2 regions of the Paenibacillus sp. G34 genome follow, and region 2 is predicted to be linked to the other one. Evidence: a T-box and tRNA genes for the amino acid it is inferred to sense, from the RefSeq annotation. Region 2 holds a T-box; the other holds one or more tRNA genes.

Region 1 (8,977 bases), 2.9 Mb from region 2:
TTCCTGCGGAACTTCAAGTCCGCGTGTCACTACAATACAAGGTGTCTCTTCTGTACAAAGACGCTGCATACGTTCCCGACGCTCTTGTTCTGGCAGCATTGCAAAAAAGGCCAGCTCTGTTCTTCCCAGCAGTTGTACCCGTTCTTTTGGATGATATTCAAAGTAACCGGCCATCTCCAGTCCAGGGCGGTTAAGATCATCTACTGTGATGAATCTTTTTAATCCCTGAGACCCCGATACCACTTCCATCTGAAACTGCTGTACCAATTCGGATACTTTCACTTTTTTCGCCATTTGTCTCTTCCTTTCAGCATTCGCTGTGCCTCTATGTACCCAATTCGTGTATCATTTCTTTCCATTATTAGCGCATTCACAACATGATCCATAACCAGGTCGTCTCTTTTGAGATGCCCGTCTTTTGTAACTCAACGTACAGCATTATGAGGACAGACCTTCAAATAATCTTAAATGAATTTTGGACCGAATGCAATCGCACACGCCCGCTCTATCTACTCTTTATCGAGAAAAAGGAGCGGGAGAATCTTCTGATTGGAAGACTTCCGCAGTTCATTGATTTTGCCGCCCGCATAAGAACTTATCCATTTTTTTGAAAAAAGCCCCTTCCAGCAAAAACGGAAGGGGCTCAATTTACATTATATAATTGCGTTACTGCCAGATTCCATCGTCACCGAGGATCTTCAGTAGAATTAGTCTTGAAGAAGTACGTTAACTTCTGATTCTTTGTCAAAGATATGAACTTTGTTCATGTCAATGGCCATTTTAACTGTAGAACCATCACGAGTGTTAGAACGTCCGTCTACACGTGCGATTGTAGTGTCGTTACCCACACCGCTCAAGTAGAGGAGCATTTCGTGACCCAGGTTCTCTGTTACGTCTACGTGAGTAGAGAATACAGAGTTCGGGGAAGCTTCCAGGAATACTGGCTCTTCGTGAATGTCTTCTGGACGAACACCCAGAATAACTTCTTTACCAACATATCCTCTGGATTTCAGTACTTGTGCTTTACCTTGCGGGATTTCAACATCCACGCCAGGAGCTACGAAGTGAAGACTTGCACCTTGCTCAGCCAGTTTACCCGAGATAAAGTTCATTGTCGGGGAACCAATGAATCCAGCTACGAACAGGTTTGCTGGGTGGTTATAAAGCTCTTCTGGAGAAGCAGCTTGTTGGATGATACCATCCTTCATAACTACGATCCGGTCACCCATCGTCATTGCTTCGATCTGGTCATGCGTTACGTAGATAACGGTTGTTTCCAAACGTTTAGCAAGCTTAGTGATTTCCGCACGCATCTGTCCACGAAGTTTCGCATCCAAGTTGGAGAGAGGCTCATCCATCAAGAAGACTTGTGGATCACGGACAATCGCACGTCCCAAAGCGACACGTTGACGTTGACCACCGGACAATGCTTTAGGCTTACGCTCAAGCAAGTGCTCGATGTCGAGGATTTTAGCTGCTTCACGTACACGTTTGTCGATCTCATCTTTTTTAACCTTACGCAATTTCAAACCAAATGCCATGTTTTGATATACGCTCATATGCGGATACAAGGCGTAGGATTGGAATACCATCGCGATATCGCGGTCTTTAGGTGCAACATCATTAACGACACGGTCACCGATATAGAGTTTACCTTCAGAAATTTCCTCAAGGCCTGCGATCATACGCAGTGTTGTTGATTTACCACAACCGGACGGACCTACCAGTACCAGAAACTCTTTATCTTTAATGTCCAGGTTAATGTCAACTACAGTTGCTTTATCAGAACCCGGGTATTTTTTGAAAATATGCTCTAAACGTACTCCTGCCATGATTGTTGCCTCCTCAGAGATCATTTTGTAATCGAATACAATTTGTATATTTATAATACCCTATGACCGGGTTATCTGACTATTCGCAAACTGCACAAAAATATCAAACCTTTTTCGTCACTTTGTACATCAGTAGTAAAAGCTGCACAATTATTGCACTTTTAAAGTGTCTAACATCGTAACCAATCTCCTGTTTGATTTTGTCCAGGCGATACACCAGCGTATTACGATGGATAAATAAACGTTTTGCTGTCTCGCTGACATTACAGTCCAAAGCAAAGAACGTCTCCAGTGTTGCCAATGTCTCGCTATCGTTAAAGAGCAGTGTATCCTTACCCGTTTCCCTGATAAAACGTAACCGTTGCTGCTCTGATATACTCGCCACCAACTGCTCCAGTTGCAGATTCCAAGGTAGGTGGATATGCTGTGCAACATGGAAGGATCGGCCGAGATGCATACTCTCCTGAAGTAGGACGGTCACCCGAACCAGTGCTTCCTTTGGAATACATGGCAGTGAAGCGGACAAATGGAACACCCCTGCGAACTCACTAGCTACTAGCTCATATAATCCCATACAAAAAGCATTGAGCGAATCTTTCCTCGCTTCTGCTGTGTCTTCATCTGCTTCTCCTGTAACAATTTCTTCATCACCCATGAAGATCCACTCCTGCTTACCAAGTGGAATTAAAGTAATCTCCTCGCCAAAATAACTCTCCAGTAGCTTGTTCAACACATTAGAGTCCACACGCTGTGAATCTGGGGTCTCGCCTTTTAAAAGAAAAAGAACTTTCTCCTCCTGCATTCCTGCAATAGAAGTGAACGAATCAGGCAATGGTTCCAAACTTCCAGTATCGTAGGCCTTAACCTGCTCCCTAAGCCATGTTCCCAGCAAAGATAATTGCTTGTCCGTATCGTTTACAAGCTGGGATTCATTCTCACTGGGAGGTGAACCTGCATTACTGAGAATCAATAACTCGATCAGACGACGATTCTCCATTGTCATCGATCTTGCCTCGCATCCCCAACACACAACTGTTTTTTCCTCTTCATTCATGCCGACTTTGAAAAAAATACGTTCGCCATTGTGCAAGCTAATAATATCTGAGGAAATGGTTGAACCTGCTACTGAGTCAAGTTCTCCTTCACCAACTTCGCTTTGGATGATCAAAGACTTATTTTCGTCTAAGCCAATCAGGTTCTCAATCGATAGCATCCACTCATGTATCGTAATTTCATATTCGTCCAATGTCGTGCTTATCACAACTTCAATTTGTTGCTTCAAATCAGGTATGAGCTTCATATAATGAACGTCACCACTCTGCTTTATTTTTATTTGTATTTTACCATATCTTAATGGGTGTCGCTTAGTAACCACTAATCTGACATATTGGGCTCATCTGCTAATATAAAAAAAGAGTGATCGATCAAATTAATGATCAATCACTCTTTTTTTAAGATGAGTCATGAAGGATTCGAACCTTCGACACCCTGATTAAAAGTCAGGTGCTCTACCAACTGAGCTAATGACTCATAAAACTGGTGGAGGATGATGGATTCGAACCACCGAACCCGTACGGGAGCAGATTTACAGTCTGATGCGTTTGGCCACTTCGCTAATCCTCCAAGGATTAAAGGTGGCTCGGGACGGAATCGAACCGCCGACACGAGGATTTTCAGTCCTCTGCTCTACCGACTGAGCTACCGAGCCATATTTGATTTTTAAGAATTAATGGCGGAACCGACGGGATTCGAACCCGCGATCTCCTGCGTGACAGGCAGGCATGTTAGGCCAACTACACCACGGTTCCAGGCATTAATGGTGCCGGCGAGAGGACTTGAACCCCCAACCTACTGATTACAAGTCAGTTGCTCTACCAGTTGAGCTACACCGGCGTATATGGTGGAGGCTGAGGGGATCGAACCCCCGACCCTCTGCTTGTAAGGCAGATGCTCTCCCAGCTGAGCTAAGCCTCCTGGGTAATATGGTAGCGGCGGAGGGGATCGAACCCCCGACCTTACGGGTATGAACCGTACGCTCTAGCCAGCTGAGCTACACCGCCATATTATAATTGTTTTGATTGCTTGTCCATCTTTAGGTAAAGATGGCGGAGAGAGAGGGATTCGAACCCTCGCACCGATTACTCAGCCTAACCCCTTAGCAGAGGGTCCCCTTATAGCCACTTGGGTATCTCTCCAAAGACAATCTAAACGTTGTTCAAGGATTGTTCCTTGAAAACTAGATTCGAAACGAAACATACGCGACTCAAAACTTGCTATTGGATAAGCCCTCGACCGATTAGTACTGGTCAGCTCCATGCATTGCTGCACTTCCACCCCCAGCCTATCTACCTCGTCGTCTTCAAGGGGTCTTACATACTGGGAAATCTCATCTTGAGGGGGGCTTCACGCTTAGATGCTTTCAGCGCTTATCCCGTCCGTACATAGCTACCCAGCGGTGCTCCTGGCGGAACAACTGGTACACCAGCGGTACGTCCATCCCGGTCCTCTCGTACTAAGGACAGCTCCTCTCAAATTTCCTACGCCCACGACAGATAGGGACCGAACTGTCTCACGACGTTCTGAACCCAGCTCGCGTACCGCTTTAATGGGCGAACAGCCCAACCCTTGGGACCTACTTCAGCCCCAGGATGCGATGAGCCGACATCGAGGTGCCAAACCTCCCCGTCGATGTGGACTCTTGGGGGAGATAAGCCTGTTATCCCCAGGGTAGCTTTTATCCGTTGAGCGATGGCCCTTCCATGCGGTACCACCGGATCACTAAGCCCGACTTTCGTCCCTGCTCGACTTGTAGGTCTCGCAGTCAAGCTCCCTTATGCCTTTGCACTCTTCGAATGATTTCCAACCATTCTGAGGGAACCTTTGGGCGCCTCCGTTACTCTTTAGGAGGCGACCGCCCCAGTCAAACTGCCCACCTGACACTGTCCCCGTACCCGATGAGGGCACCAGGTTAGAACCTAGATACGATCAGGGTGGTATCCCAACGGTGCCTCCACGCAAGCTGGCGCTCACGCTTCAAAGGCTCCCACCTATCCTGTACAGATCGTACCCAAATTCAATATCAAGCTGCAGTAAAGCTCCATGGGGTCTTTCCGTCTTGTCGCGGGTAACCTGCATCTTCACAGGTATTAAAATTTCACCGGATCTCTCGTTGAGACAGCGCCCAAGTCGTTACGCCATTCGTGCGGGTCAGAATTTACCTGACAAGGAATTTCGCTACCTTAGGACCGTTATAGTTACGGCCGCCGTTTACTGGGGCTTCGGTTCACAGCTTCGGATTGCTCCTAACCACTCCCCTTAACCTTCCAGCACCGGGCAGGCGTCAGCCCGTATACTTCGCCTTACGGCTTCGCACAGACCTGTGTTTTTGCTAAACAGTCGCTTGGGCCTTTTCACTGCGGCCCCCTCGTGCTATTCACACTACCGGGGCACCCCTTCTCCCGAAGTTACGGGGTCATTTTGCCGAGTTCCTTAACGAGAGTTCTTCCGCGCGCCTTAGAATTCTCTTCTCGCCTACCTGTGTCGGTTTGCGGTACGGGCACCTTCATCTGGCTAGAGGCTTTTCTTGGCAGTGTGAGATCATGACCTTCGCTACTGTAATTTTCACTCCCCATCACAGCTCAGCCTTAGTAATGTGCGGATTTGCCTACACATCAGCCTTACTGCTTGGACAGACATCCATCAGTCTGCGTCACTACCCTACTGCGTCCCCCCATCGCTCGTAACGATTTACGGTGGTACAGGAATTTCGACCTGTTGTCCTTCGACTACGCCTTTCGGCCTCGCCTTAGGTCCCGACTTACCCTGAGCGGACGAGCCTTCCTCAGGAACCCTTAGGCTTTCGGCGGATCAGATTCTCACTGATCTTTTCGTTACTCATACCGGCATTCTCACTTGTATAATGTCCAGCGCTCCTTACGGTACACCTTCAACCCTTATACAACGCTCCCCTACCCCTGATGCAAGCATCAAGCCATAGCTTCGGTGGTGTGTTTAGCCCCGTTACATTTTCGGCGCAGAGTCACTCGACCAGTGAGCTATTACGCACTCTTTCAATGGTGGCTGCTTCTAAGCCAACATCCTGGTTGTCTGTGCAACTCCACATCCTTTCCCACTTAACACACACTTGGGGACCTTAGCTGATGGTCTGGGCTGTTTCCCTTTTGACAATGGATCTTAGCACTCACTGTCTGACTCCCGGAAGTAAGTCTATGGCATTCGGAGTTTGACTGAGCTTGGTAACCCTTGCGGGCCCCGCACCCAATCAGTGCTCTACCTCCACGACTCTGTTTTCCGAGGCTAGCCCTAAAGCTATTTCGGGGAGAACCAGCTATCTCCGAGTTCGATTGGAATTTCTCCGCTACCCCCACCTCATCCCCGCATTTTTCAACATGCGTGGGTTCGGGCCTCCAGTGCGTGTTACCGCACCTTCACCCTGGACAGGGGTAGATCACCCGGTTTCGGGTCTACGTCCACGTACTATGTCGCCCTATTCAGACTCGCTTTCGCTGCGGCTCCGGCTCTTCACCTTAACCTTGCACGGGAACGTAACTCGCCGGTTCATTCTACAAAAGGCACGCCATCACCCCTAAAACGGGCTCTGACTTTTTGTAAGCACACGGTTTCAGGTTCTATTTCACTCCCCTTCCGGGGTGCTTTTCACCTTTCCCTCACGGTACTGCTTCACTATCGGTCGCTAGGAAGTATTTAGCCTTGGCAGATGGTCCTGCCGGATTCATACGGGGTTTCACGTGCCCCGCACTACTCGGGATCCGTCTCGGAGAGAATCAACTTTCAATTACAGGGCTTTTACCTTCTTTGGCGGGCCTTTCCAGACCTCTTCGTTTAACTGACTCCTTTGTAACTCCATGTGAGACGTCCCACAACCCCAAAGAGCAAGCTCTCTGGTTTGGGCTTCTCCGCGTTCGCTCGCCGCTACTGACGGAATCACTATTGTTTTCTCTTCCTCAGGGTACTTAGATGTTTCAGTTCCCCTGGTATGCCTCTACATAACCTATGTATTCAGTTATGAGTAACTGGATATTACCCCAGCTGGGTTTCCCCATTCGGACATCCCCGGATCAAAGCTTGCTTACAGCTCCCCGAGGCAGTTTCGTTGTTCGCCACGTCCTTCATCGGCTCCTAGCGCCTAGGCATCCTCCGTGTGCTCTTAGTAGCTTAACCAGGTCGCTCGTGTTCGAGCTGTCGCTTCCCTTGTTTTGGACTACGTCCAAAGCCAAAAATTGCTCCATTTCGATCACTCGCTCCAGCAATCTACCGTTTTTATTGAAACTTGTTGAACACAAGTTCAGCTAAAAAGGAATGTTCTAATTCGCGTTTGTTTCGTTTCGATATCTAGTTTTCAAAGAACAAGCTTAAAAATCTTTTTGGTGGAGCCAAGCGGGATCGAACCGCTGACCTCCTGCTTGCAAGGCAGGCGCTCTCCCAGCTGAGCTATGGCCCCATATTATATTTATATTAGATGAAGAAATGGTGGGCCCTGGTGGACTCGAACCACCGGCCTCACCCTTATCAGAGGTGCGCTCTAACCAACTGAGCTAAGGGCCCACATTATATTTTTTTGAACCCATAATGGGTTACGCTTGGCGGCGTTCTACTCTCCCAGGACCCTGCGGTCCAAGTACCATCGACGCTGAAGGGCTTAACGGTCGTGTTCGGGATGGGAACGTGTGGAACCCCTTCGCTATCGCCACCAAACGTTCGAGAGTTTGAGCTCTCAAAACTGAGCAACGAGTGAGTAACTAGCCGACCTGGCTAGATTTAAAATTTGAATGTCTTCGTTGCAGAAGACGATTCTCCATAGAAAGGAGGTGATCCAGCCGCACCTTCCGATACGGCTACCTTGTTACGACTTCACCCCAATCATCTATCCCACCTTCGGCGGCTGGCTCCTTGCGGTTACCCCACCGACTTCGGGTGTTATAAACTCTCGTGGTGTGACGGGCGGTGTGTACAAGACCCGGGAACGTATTCACCGCGGCATGCTGATCCGCGATTACTAGCAATTCCGACTTCATGCAGGCGAGTTGCAGCCTGCAATCCGAACTGAGACCGGCTTTGCTGGGATTGGCTCCATCTCGCGATTTCGCAGCCCGTTGTACCGGCCATTGTAGTACGTGTGTAGCCCAGGTCATAAGGGGCATGATGATTTGACGTCATCCCCACCTTCCTCCGGTTTGTCACCGGCAGTCTATCTAGAGTGCCCACCCGAAGTGCTGGCAACTAAATATAAGGGTTGCGCTCGTTGCGGGACTTAACCCAACATCTCACGACACGAGCTGACGACAACCATGCACCACCTGTCTCAACTTTCCCCGAAGGGCACCTGATGCATCTCTGCTTCGTTAGTTGGATGTCAAGACCTGGTAAGGTTCTTCGCGTTGCTTCGAATTAAACCACATACTCCACTGCTTGTGCGGGTCCCCGTCAATTCCTTTGAGTTTCAGTCTTGCGACCGTACTCCCCAGGCGGAGTGCTTAATGTGTTAACTTCGGCACCAAGGGTATCGAAACCCCTAACACCTAGCACTCATCGTTTACGGCGTGGACTACCAGGGTATCTAATCCTGTTTGCTCCCCACGCTTTCGCGCCTCAGCGTCAGTTACAGCCCAGAGAGTCGCCTTCGCCACTGGTGTTCCTCCACATCTCTACGCATTTCACCGCTACACGTGGAATTCCACTCTCCTCTTCTGCACTCAAGTCACACAGTTTCCAGTGCGATCCGGGGTTGAGCCCCGGGATTAAACACCAGACTTACATGACCGCCTGCGCGCGCTTTACGCCCAATAATTCCGGACAACGCTTGCCCCCTACGTATTACCGCGGCTGCTGGCACGTAGTTAGCCGGGGCTTTCTTCTCAGGTACCGTCACCTTGAGAGCAGTTACTCTCCCAAGCGTTCTTCCCTGGCAACAGAGCTTTACGATCCGAAAACCTTCATCACTCACGCGGCATTGCTCCGTCAGGCTTTCGCCCATTGCGGAAGATTCCCTACTGCTGCCTCCCGTAGGAGTCTGGGCCGTGTCTCAGTCCCAGTGTGGCCGATCACCCTCTCAGGTCGGCTACGCATCGTCGCCTTGGTGAGCCGTTACCTCACCAACTAGCTAA
Region 2 (8,977 bases):
TCATGGCAATCCACAGAATAGAGACACTTAGCGAAGCGATAGATTCTTTCAGTTCTAGACGTTCCACGAGAATGGAAGGCAAGAAATTCATCAATCCAAGTTCCAGTCCCATGTAGACAAAGAAAAAGACAACGAAGATCGAGAGGAGTCCCAGATGTTTTTTGGAATAGCTAACTTTGTCTGTTCCCTGGGCGGTCGTATTTTCTCCGGCCTGTTCCAGGTATTGTGCTGCAGAACGAGGCATGGTGACCCAAGTAATCATGAGAAGTAGTGCAGAGGCAGCAACCGTAAAAAACGTCAGGTGCCACTGGTCCAGCCAGATGAATAAAGCGGCAACCGCTGGAATGAGAAGTGCACCAAGTGCGAAAAACACATCCAGTTTGGACATGGCGATCGCTTTCTGATTTTCCGTGAATTCAATGGTGAAGGCTCCAACGGAAGGTTCAATGATACCTGAGCCGAACCCTACGATGATGGTCAACAGAACCAGAACGTTCCACGAAGGTAACTCTCCGAGCAGCATATAAGCTGCAATAATACAGATCAACGCCAACGTGAGCATCCCTTTTCGACCGATTCTGGCTGTCAGGGATGGTGACACGAGTACGCCAACAAGAAATCCGATAAACTGTAAAAATAGCAAAAATCCCCCGTCACTGTAACCACGTTCATAATGAGGCAGTAGAACAGGCAGAAGGGCACCAAGCACAACGCTGGTAAAGCCGATCAACAGATAGAAACCGCAACTTAAAACGAATATTCTTCTCATGTGTTCCCTCCGCAAATGGATAACATTTTTATAAAATGAAATAAATGTTTATTTTATATATAACTTATACCATAATTTTGAAATTGTACAAGCATTTTATTGTAAAATTTTGTTAAGTTTTAGCGAAGTCATCATTCTTTTGATTCATCCTGTCTAATCATAAAATGGATGTCGAAAATGACTCTGTTGCGTCACTATTCAATTCATGAGAAGATGAGGTTTGGTGGTTTACTGTAGAGTAGAGTAGAGTGAAAGGTTGTACGTTAATATGCTGAGAAGTGGTGAAGGGATGTTAATCAACAAATACATAAGTGAGACGGGACATTTTTCCCGCAGAGAAACAACACGGCGCATTGCAGCCGGAAGAATTACGATTAATGGCAGGGTATGTGTAAAAGGAGATATGGTGGAACCAGGTGATATGGTGCTGATGGATGGGGAGAAGATCCCGGAACGGAATTCGGAGTCTGTGTATATTGTCCTGAATAAACCTGTGGGTATAACTTGTACTGCAGCCGAGCACGTTGAAGGCAATATCATTCAGTATGTGAATTATCCTTCACGCATTTTTGCAGTCGGCCGACTGGACAAAGCGTCAGAGGGGTTAATTTTACTGACGAATAATGGAGACATCGTGAACAAAATGATGCGTTCGGAGCACCATCATGAGAAAGAGTATGTTGTTACGGTGGACAAACCGATTACTGATGCATTTATACAATCCATGTCACAAGGTGTGGAGATTCTTGACGTAGTCACCAAACCGTGTGAGGTGTATAGGCAGAGCGATAATGTCTTTCGAATCATTTTGACACAAGGGTTAAATCTGCAAATACGCCGAATGTGCAAAGCGCTGGGGTACAGAGTATTCAAGCTGGAGCGCATTCGGATTATGAATATTAGTTTGGATGAACGGTTGAAAAGGGGAGAGTGGAGACATTTGGAGAAACAGGAGTTGGAGTTACTTATGTCTCAATTGAATCATGACGAAACAGAGCATGAGTGAGAACACGCTTGCCAAGCTCTAAAGCTTGAGAAAGTTCTTTGAGAAAAACATAGGAAACACGCCCCCTTTTGGCGGAGGTTGTTTTTTTTATAGTGAACACGTTTTTACGTAACTTTTCAAGATAAGACATGTATGTGTTACGACGTAATTTGCCAAAAGAATTTCTTGTTTTTCTTCCTTTTATTGCTGCAGTAGATTGAGAACATCTATTTGAGTTCAGTTTAGGTTTAATTTAAAATAAGGGTGGTGGTGATAAGAAATATTTTCCGCCACTTAATTGAAAGATTCCTTCCAATGGATATGGATAAGGAGATGTGATGATATGTTCGAACACTTGGTTATTTTCAAATTTAACGATAAAATCACACCTGCCAAACAGCAGGAGTTTGTAGCCCAGTTGCTTGCCTTACAGGATCAAATCCCTGGAATTATTGACCTGACAGCTGGAGTGAATGTGACGGAGGAAACGGATCGCATTCAAGGATTTAGCCTTGGTTTAAGAGTGACATTCGAAGATCAGGAAGCGCTTCGTGCATATGGCCCACATCCCGCACATCAGGCTTTCGTAGCCTCTCTGAATGGCTGGGTTGAAAACGTGATTGTATCCGATTATCCAATCCCCGCCAAATAGGAATTACGCAATTCAGATTTCGATCCTGTTAGAGAAGAACTGTTTTCACCTTGGAATTTCCATGTGACCACATAAATGAGCATGGGTTCACAAAAGCTACATGAAGATAAAACAAAGAATTTTCTTTGTTAGGAGAAGGAGTGTGACCCATGGTAAAGAGTAATATAAATGTAGGCTGGAAGCTTGAAAATAGCTATGCAGAACTGCCTCAAACGTTTTATACCAGCCAACATGCAGTGCCTGTGCAGTCGCCAGAGTTTATCATTTTTAATAAAACATTGGCGGCCAGCCTTGGGTTAGACGCAGATGTGCTGCAAAGTGCCGAAGGCGCAGCTTTTTTTGCCGGAAATCAAATGCCGGATGGAGCCAAGCCCCTTGCACAAGCCTATGCAGGTCATCAATTTGGTAATTTTAATATGCTTGGCGATGGACGTGCATTGTTAGTCGGCGAACAAATTACTCCGCAAGGAGACCGAGTGGATATTCAGTTGAAAGGTTCAGGGCGGACACCTTACTCTCGCGGAGGAGATGGGCGTGCTGCCGTTGGACCCATGCTTCGAGAATATATTATTAGTGAAGCGATGGTTGGTCTCGGGATTCCGACAACACGAAGCTTGGCTGTTGTGTCCACAGGGGAGAACATTTATCGTGAAACAGAACGTCCTGGAGCTATTCTCACACGGGTTGCGGCCAGTCATATACGTGTAGCCACTTTCCAGTATGCAGCGCAATTTGGTTCGGTAGAGGATGTACGTGCGCTCGCAGATTACACATTGCAGCGTCATTTTCCACAGGTAGAGCCGAACGAACAGCGTTATTTGAGCCTACTGCAGGAAGTGATCAAACTTCAGGCAGAGCTTGTTGCAAAATGGCAGCGCGTTGGCTTCATTCACGGTGTAATGAACACGGACAATATGGCGATCAGCGGGGAAACCATTGATTATGGGCCTTGTGCCTTTATGGATGTGTACAATCCAGCAACGGTGTTCAGTTCAATTGACAGACAAGGCCGTTATGCGTATGGAAACCAACCTTACATTGCAGGCTGGAATCTGGCTCGTTTTGCCGAGACGCTACTGCCTCTGCTTCATTCTGATGAAGAACAGGCAGTGCAAATCGCTCAGGAAGCCATTGCACAGTTCTCGGAGCAATATCATCATCACTGGTTAACGGGTATGCGAGCCAAACTTGGTCTGTTTACAGAAGAGGACGAAGACGAGACCTTAATTAAGGATCTGCTTGAACTAATGGAAAAGCATACGGAAGACTACACGAACACATTTGTGGCGCTGACCTTGAACAAACTGGAAACGTCTAATCTGAATGATAAGTCAGATTTTCAGGAGTGGTATTCACGCTGGGCAGACAGATTAGGCAGACAGCCCGAATCCAGAGATCAAGTGATGCAGCAGATGAAACGAAATAATCCTGCGGTTATTCCACGGAATGACAAGGTAGAGGAAGTACTTGAACGAGCAGAGAAGGACGGAGATTATAGCTTCATCCAGCCTTTGCTGGATATTCTCCAGCACCCTTATGCGTATACGCCGGAACAGAAAGCATTCGGGGCGCTGCCTGTGTCTTGTGATCCTTCATATAAGACATTTTGCGGAACTTAATTTTGCAAGCCTGACTCGAAAAGATCAGAGAGAGCTGCCTGAGTGGCAGCTTTTTCATTAGGGGGTAGCTTTCATGTCTACTATATTAAGTATGCAAGAATTGACCGAACAACTTCTAGAACTGTTATCAAGAACGGTTTATCCTAGAGAACAGATGGAGAGTTATGTGAACCGATTGGATGAGTCATTCAAATGGGAAGGCGCACCTTATGTAGAAATCGGTGTAAAACATTACATCGTAACGATCTATGAACGAGGTGTACCGTCTTTGATTAAAAAGCTGGAGCGGACTGAAGAGGTGCTCTATTGGTTATTGGAAGATATGATTTTTACGGCTGCCCACGTAACATTGCTTAAAAAATATGGTGTGGATAACGTGAACACCCATCTGGATTACACCAATGAAGTGTGGCAGGAGATAGAAGATAACGTATTAAACGCTTTTCAAACAATCGGTGAACCTTATTTTAGCTGGCACCAAGAGGGGAAACGCCGTGAACTGGAAACGGTTCAACCCAAGAAGGGGAAATCTTCGATGTGAGTGAACAGGATACAGGATAGATAATTAACTTGGCATAGTGAATTTTGCCAACAAGGATACAATGTTTTTGTGGATTAGAACTTTCAATTTTTATTATACTTGGCATGATTGGAAGACTTGCGCTTGCAATGCCTATAACGTTCCGCTATACTGGCTATAATTAAATACATGAATTACGTTGATAGAGCGCAGTAGCGGCTTTGTCCCTGTTACAGAAAGTCAGGGGTTGATGGAACCTGATACATACAAGGGCTGCGAATTACACTCTGGAGTACTTGGGTAATGCCAAGCGGATGGGCAAACGATAACTTGCTGAAAGTGGTATGAATTACTGGATTTGAGCGTATGCGTATAAACGTTCAGTGAAGGAATTCATGCAAACTGGGTGGTACCACGGTTATTCTAATCGTCCCTGTGTCTATGAAGACAAGGCGACGATTTTTTTGTGTCCAAAAATGAAAGTAGCCGTGTGAATTCGTAGCAGAACGTAAATCATGACTGAATTTTGATCAAAGAAAAGGGGTTATCGAAATGAACATTATTGACGAACTACAGTGGCGCGACGCCATTAATCAACAAACAGACGCGGAAGGGCTACGTGAACTGACGGAAACAAAAGCAATTTCCCTGTACTGCGGTGTAGACCCAACAGGCGATAGCATGCATATCGGCCACTTGATTCCGTTTATGATGCTGAAACGTTTCCAATTGGCAGGACACCGTCCAGTAATTCTGATTGGTGGCGCAACGGGAACGATTGGTGACCCAAGTGGGCGTCAGTCTGAACGTTCCTTGCAAACGCTGGAGCAAGTGCAAGAGAATGTAGATGCGTTAACGGCGCAGATGAAAAAGTTGTTTGTGACTGACGGCGACAATCAGGTTCGCATGGTCAACAATTATGACTGGACACATAAGATTAACGTCATTGAATTTCTGCGTGACTACGGGAAAAATTTCAATCTGAACACCATGCTTGCAAAAGATGTCGTAGCAAGCCGTCTGGAAGGCGGAATTTCATTCACGGAATTCTCCTACCAGATACTGCAATCTCTAGATTACCTTCATCTGTTCCAAACGGAGGACGTACAGCTACAGATCGGTGGATCTGATCAATGGGGTAACATTACGAGTGGTTTGGATCTGATTCGCAAAAAAGAAGGCTCAGAAGCGAAAGCTTATGGGTTGACCATCCCGCTGATGCTGAAATCGGATGGTACGAAGTTTGGTAAAACAGCTGGCGGTTCGATCTGGCTTGATCCGAACAAAACGACACCGTTTGAGTTCTACCAGTTCTGGGCAAATACAGATGACCGGGATGTCATTAAATACTTGAAATACTTCACATTCCTGAGCAAAGAAGAGATTGAAGCCTTGGCTGTGAAGGTGGAGACAGAGCCGCATAAACGTGAAGCACAGAAGACTCTGGCTGAGGAAATGACCAAGTTTGTTCACAGCGAAGAGATGCTGGAGCAGGCGAAGCGCATTACCGCAGCATTGTTCAGTGGTGATATTCGTTCCCTGACAGCAGATGAGATTGAACAGGGGTTCAAGGAAATGCCAACGTACGAAACAGATGGCGAAGCTAAAAATATTGTAGACTGGCTTGTGGATCTGGGCTTGGAGCCATCCAAACGTCAGGCTCGTGAGGACGTGACCAAAGGAGCCATCTCCATGAACGGTGAAAAGATCACCGAGCTTGAATTCACGGTATCTGCAGAGCACGCAATTGGCGGCAAATTTATCATTATCCGCAAAGGTAAAAAGAATTATAGCCTGGTTAAGCTTCAGTCCTAGGAACTGAGAGTGAGAGCGTAACATAGGCTTGAAAAAAGTGATATCACAGGTGAGTACTCACCGTTATACAATCACAAATCGTGGAAACTAAAAGACCGTCTCGTTTCTGTCAAATGACAGAAACGAGACAGTCTTTTGTATAACAAGCTAGTAGCTAGCTATATTCTAATGTTGATTAACAATCGCTGTGATCTCTTCATCCAGATCCAAGGTAACATCTTCACGGTACGCACGAATGTTATACTCGCTGTGCAAGTAACGAAGAATCGCTTCAATCATGTTGGATTCCACCAGGAACTGGCTACGACCCTGAATCCAGACTTCTGCGGAATACCCTGTATCTTCTTCCCAGCTCAGCTCTACATTAACGTCCGTAGGGCGTACACCTTTACGCTCTGCCATGTGAATGCAAATGGCATTCACAATCTCATCCATGCTCAGAACCATAGATCTTAGTACCGTCCGTTTCTGTTACGATCATCATCACGGTCGTCACGACGGTCATAACGGCCATCTGCTGCAGGCTTGCGACGATTGGTAATCGCTCTGAACAATGCCATAGCAAGCATAACAATCAGCATAATTGCAGCTACGTTAACGAGCAATCCGAGAATGTTACCCAGTGCTCCCATACCGCCAAACAGTCCGCCGAACAACATACCTGCGAGACCGCCCAGCATCATACCCTTCATGAAGCCGCCGCCACCGCCAAAGAATCCACCACGGTTATTCGCTGCTGCTCCAGTATTGGAATTGTTACGGGAATTGGACTGACTTACGTTGCTGTCGGATTTCTTAGGGGTATTGCTATAACTTTTCGTGCCGGATTTGAATCCACCGCCGCCTCGTCTTGCATCAGCACTGTCCGGATTCGTAACACCAACCGTTGCGAACAGTAGTGTAAATGCCATGAAAACCATCATTAGATGTTTAATTCCGAATTTTTTCTTCATTGTATAGATCGTAACCCCCTGATTAAATTTGTTTAATTCCCCAAAATGGGCCTTACTCTAGTAATACGGGCCAACCTGCTGAACGTTTCAAAATTTAATTTAAATTTCTGAAACACTTGGGCTTGGGTCTTGAATCGCAGCTTGACCATCGAGAAGTTGGGTCACCCAATGACACCATTCCAAACCCGTCTGGGCATGCATTAACCCTTTTTGTACCAAAATGTAGCTTCCAAAATCCCGGTTGCCTACTCGAAGATTATCCTGTGGTATCCGTGATTTCAAATCCTCGAAATACCGTATGCGCTCCATGAACCAGCTTTTACGCTCGTTCAGAATGCGTCTCATGCTGCCATCTTCGGCAATACCTACACAGAGAATGCGAAGATTGAATTCATCACGCGTAACGGGCGCCGTAACCGGAGTAATCATCCACTCCAGTAACTTCTGAATGCCTTTTTCCGTAACTGCATACATTTTTTTGTCCGGTTTGTCAGACTGTTGTACCCAGCGGGAGGCGAGTAACTCATCGTTTTCCATCTTGGACAGGAGCGGGTAGATCTGGCTGTGTTTGGCCTGCCAATGCGGCTGAATCTTCAGCATTAGATCATAACCGGAAGACTCCTCGCGGGTAAGCAGCCCGAGCAATCCGTAGGAAAGTATGTTCATGCACATGTCTCCTTAATATTAGGGCTGGGCCAACGAAAGCAAACGTTTTGCATTCGTTGACCGCTTTCATAAAAGTGTACACTGAAACTGTATGGTTTGACAACCTGACAGGATAACTGCCTCAATTTAGACAAAAAAAAGTGCGAACCATGAAGGTCCGCACTCCAAACCATTTAGAGAGATGCCTGCTGTTCATACCCGTCAGCGACAAGATCAAGCTCGCCTGTAGCCGAGTCAATGACCATACCGTGAACAGGTACATTGGGAGGAAGTAATGGATGCTTCTTGATCACGTCCACAGTTCCTTTTACCCCTTCTTCAACACTATCAAACCCGCGCAGCCACTTTTGCAGACGAATGCCGGAATTTTCAAGCGTAGACATGACCTCTTCGGAAATTCCACGTTCTGTCATGTGACCAATCATCGTTTCAGCATGCAGTGAAGCCATACCACACTCGGTATGACCTACCACCAGAACCTCGTCTGCGCCGAGCTCATAGATGGCAACGAGCACGGAACGCATAACACTACCAAAAGGTTGGGAGATAATTGCGCCTGCGTTTTTGATGATTTTTACATCGCCATTCTTCAGATTCATTGCTTTCGGCAGCATCTCGACAAGACGGGTATCCATACATGTGATGATGACCATCTTTTTGGTTGGAAACTTGCTAGCCGTATACTTCTCGTATTCTTTAGTCTCGACAAATGATTTGTTGTAAGCCAAAATCTCTTGAATGTTGTTCATGTCCATTGCCTCCTGTTATCCAATACGACGAGCACGGCCATTTGCATGAGATGCAGCCTGTCCTACACGCCTTTGATTAGTTGAATGCTGCGATCAGCAGACCACGTCATTCTTTTTTTTAGTAGAATAATGCAAGATGGTTCTGTCAAAAGTTGATTATACGCAATGCAAAAAGTATCATCAATAGGGTGTACAAATTTTTTTGAAGAGGTGAGCGGTGAAAAATGGATAAACAAACACAGCAGCAAT

The links. A T-box is a leader RNA that pairs with one kind of tRNA and senses whether it is charged. The one in region 2 lies ahead of tyrS (tyrosine--tRNA ligase), so its partner is inferred to be a tRNA-Tyr.
Region 1: it has a tRNA-Tyr gene. The T-box ahead of tyrS (tyrosine--tRNA ligase) is inferred to sense a tRNA for this amino acid. The anticodon was not compared.

The regions. Positions count from the first base shown of each region.
Region 1 is NZ_CM166469.1:139,486-148,462, reverse strand. Features, by position in the region: gene hprK (HPr(Ser) kinase/phosphatase) at 1-294, opposite strand, end outside; gene AC1VYS_RS00720 (ABC transporter ATP-binding protein) at 708-1,832, opposite strand; gene AC1VYS_RS00715 (PucR family transcriptional regulator) at 1,936-3,114, opposite strand; tRNA gene AC1VYS_RS00710 (tRNA-Lys) at 3,290-3,362, opposite strand; tRNA gene AC1VYS_RS00705 (tRNA-Tyr) at 3,370-3,455, opposite strand; tRNA gene AC1VYS_RS00700 (tRNA-Phe) at 3,468-3,540, opposite strand; tRNA gene AC1VYS_RS00695 (tRNA-Asp) at 3,563-3,640, opposite strand; tRNA gene AC1VYS_RS00690 (tRNA-Thr) at 3,650-3,725, opposite strand; tRNA gene AC1VYS_RS00685 (tRNA-Val) at 3,731-3,806, opposite strand; tRNA gene AC1VYS_RS00680 (tRNA-Met) at 3,816-3,892, opposite strand; tRNA gene AC1VYS_RS00675 (tRNA-Ser) at 3,936-4,027, opposite strand; rRNA gene AC1VYS_RS00670 (23S ribosomal RNA) at 4,109-7,034, opposite strand; tRNA gene AC1VYS_RS00665 (tRNA-Ala) at 7,239-7,314, opposite strand; tRNA gene AC1VYS_RS00660 (tRNA-Ile) at 7,342-7,418, opposite strand; rRNA gene rrf (5S ribosomal RNA) at 7,452-7,568, opposite strand; rRNA gene AC1VYS_RS00650 (16S ribosomal RNA) at 7,675-8,977, opposite strand, start outside.
Region 2 is NZ_CM166469.1:3,726,608-3,735,584, reverse strand. Features, by position in the region: gene AC1VYS_RS16835 (MFS transporter) at 1-769, opposite strand, end outside; gene AC1VYS_RS16830 (pseudouridine synthase) at 1,059-1,775, shown strand; gene AC1VYS_RS16825 (Dabb family protein) at 2,098-2,406, shown strand; gene AC1VYS_RS16820 (protein adenylyltransferase SelO) at 2,556-4,025, shown strand; gene AC1VYS_RS16815 (hypothetical protein) at 4,099-4,566, shown strand; T-box leader at 4,736-4,983, shown strand; gene tyrS (tyrosine--tRNA ligase) at 5,098-6,360, shown strand; gene AC1VYS_RS16805 (YxcD family protein) at 6,526-6,807, opposite strand; gene AC1VYS_RS16800 (hypothetical protein) at 6,813-7,313, opposite strand; gene AC1VYS_RS16795 (PadR family transcriptional regulator) at 7,413-7,979, opposite strand; gene AC1VYS_RS16790 (beta-class carbonic anhydrase) at 8,153-8,728, opposite strand; gene AC1VYS_RS16785 (carboxypeptidase M32) at 8,953-8,977, shown strand, end outside.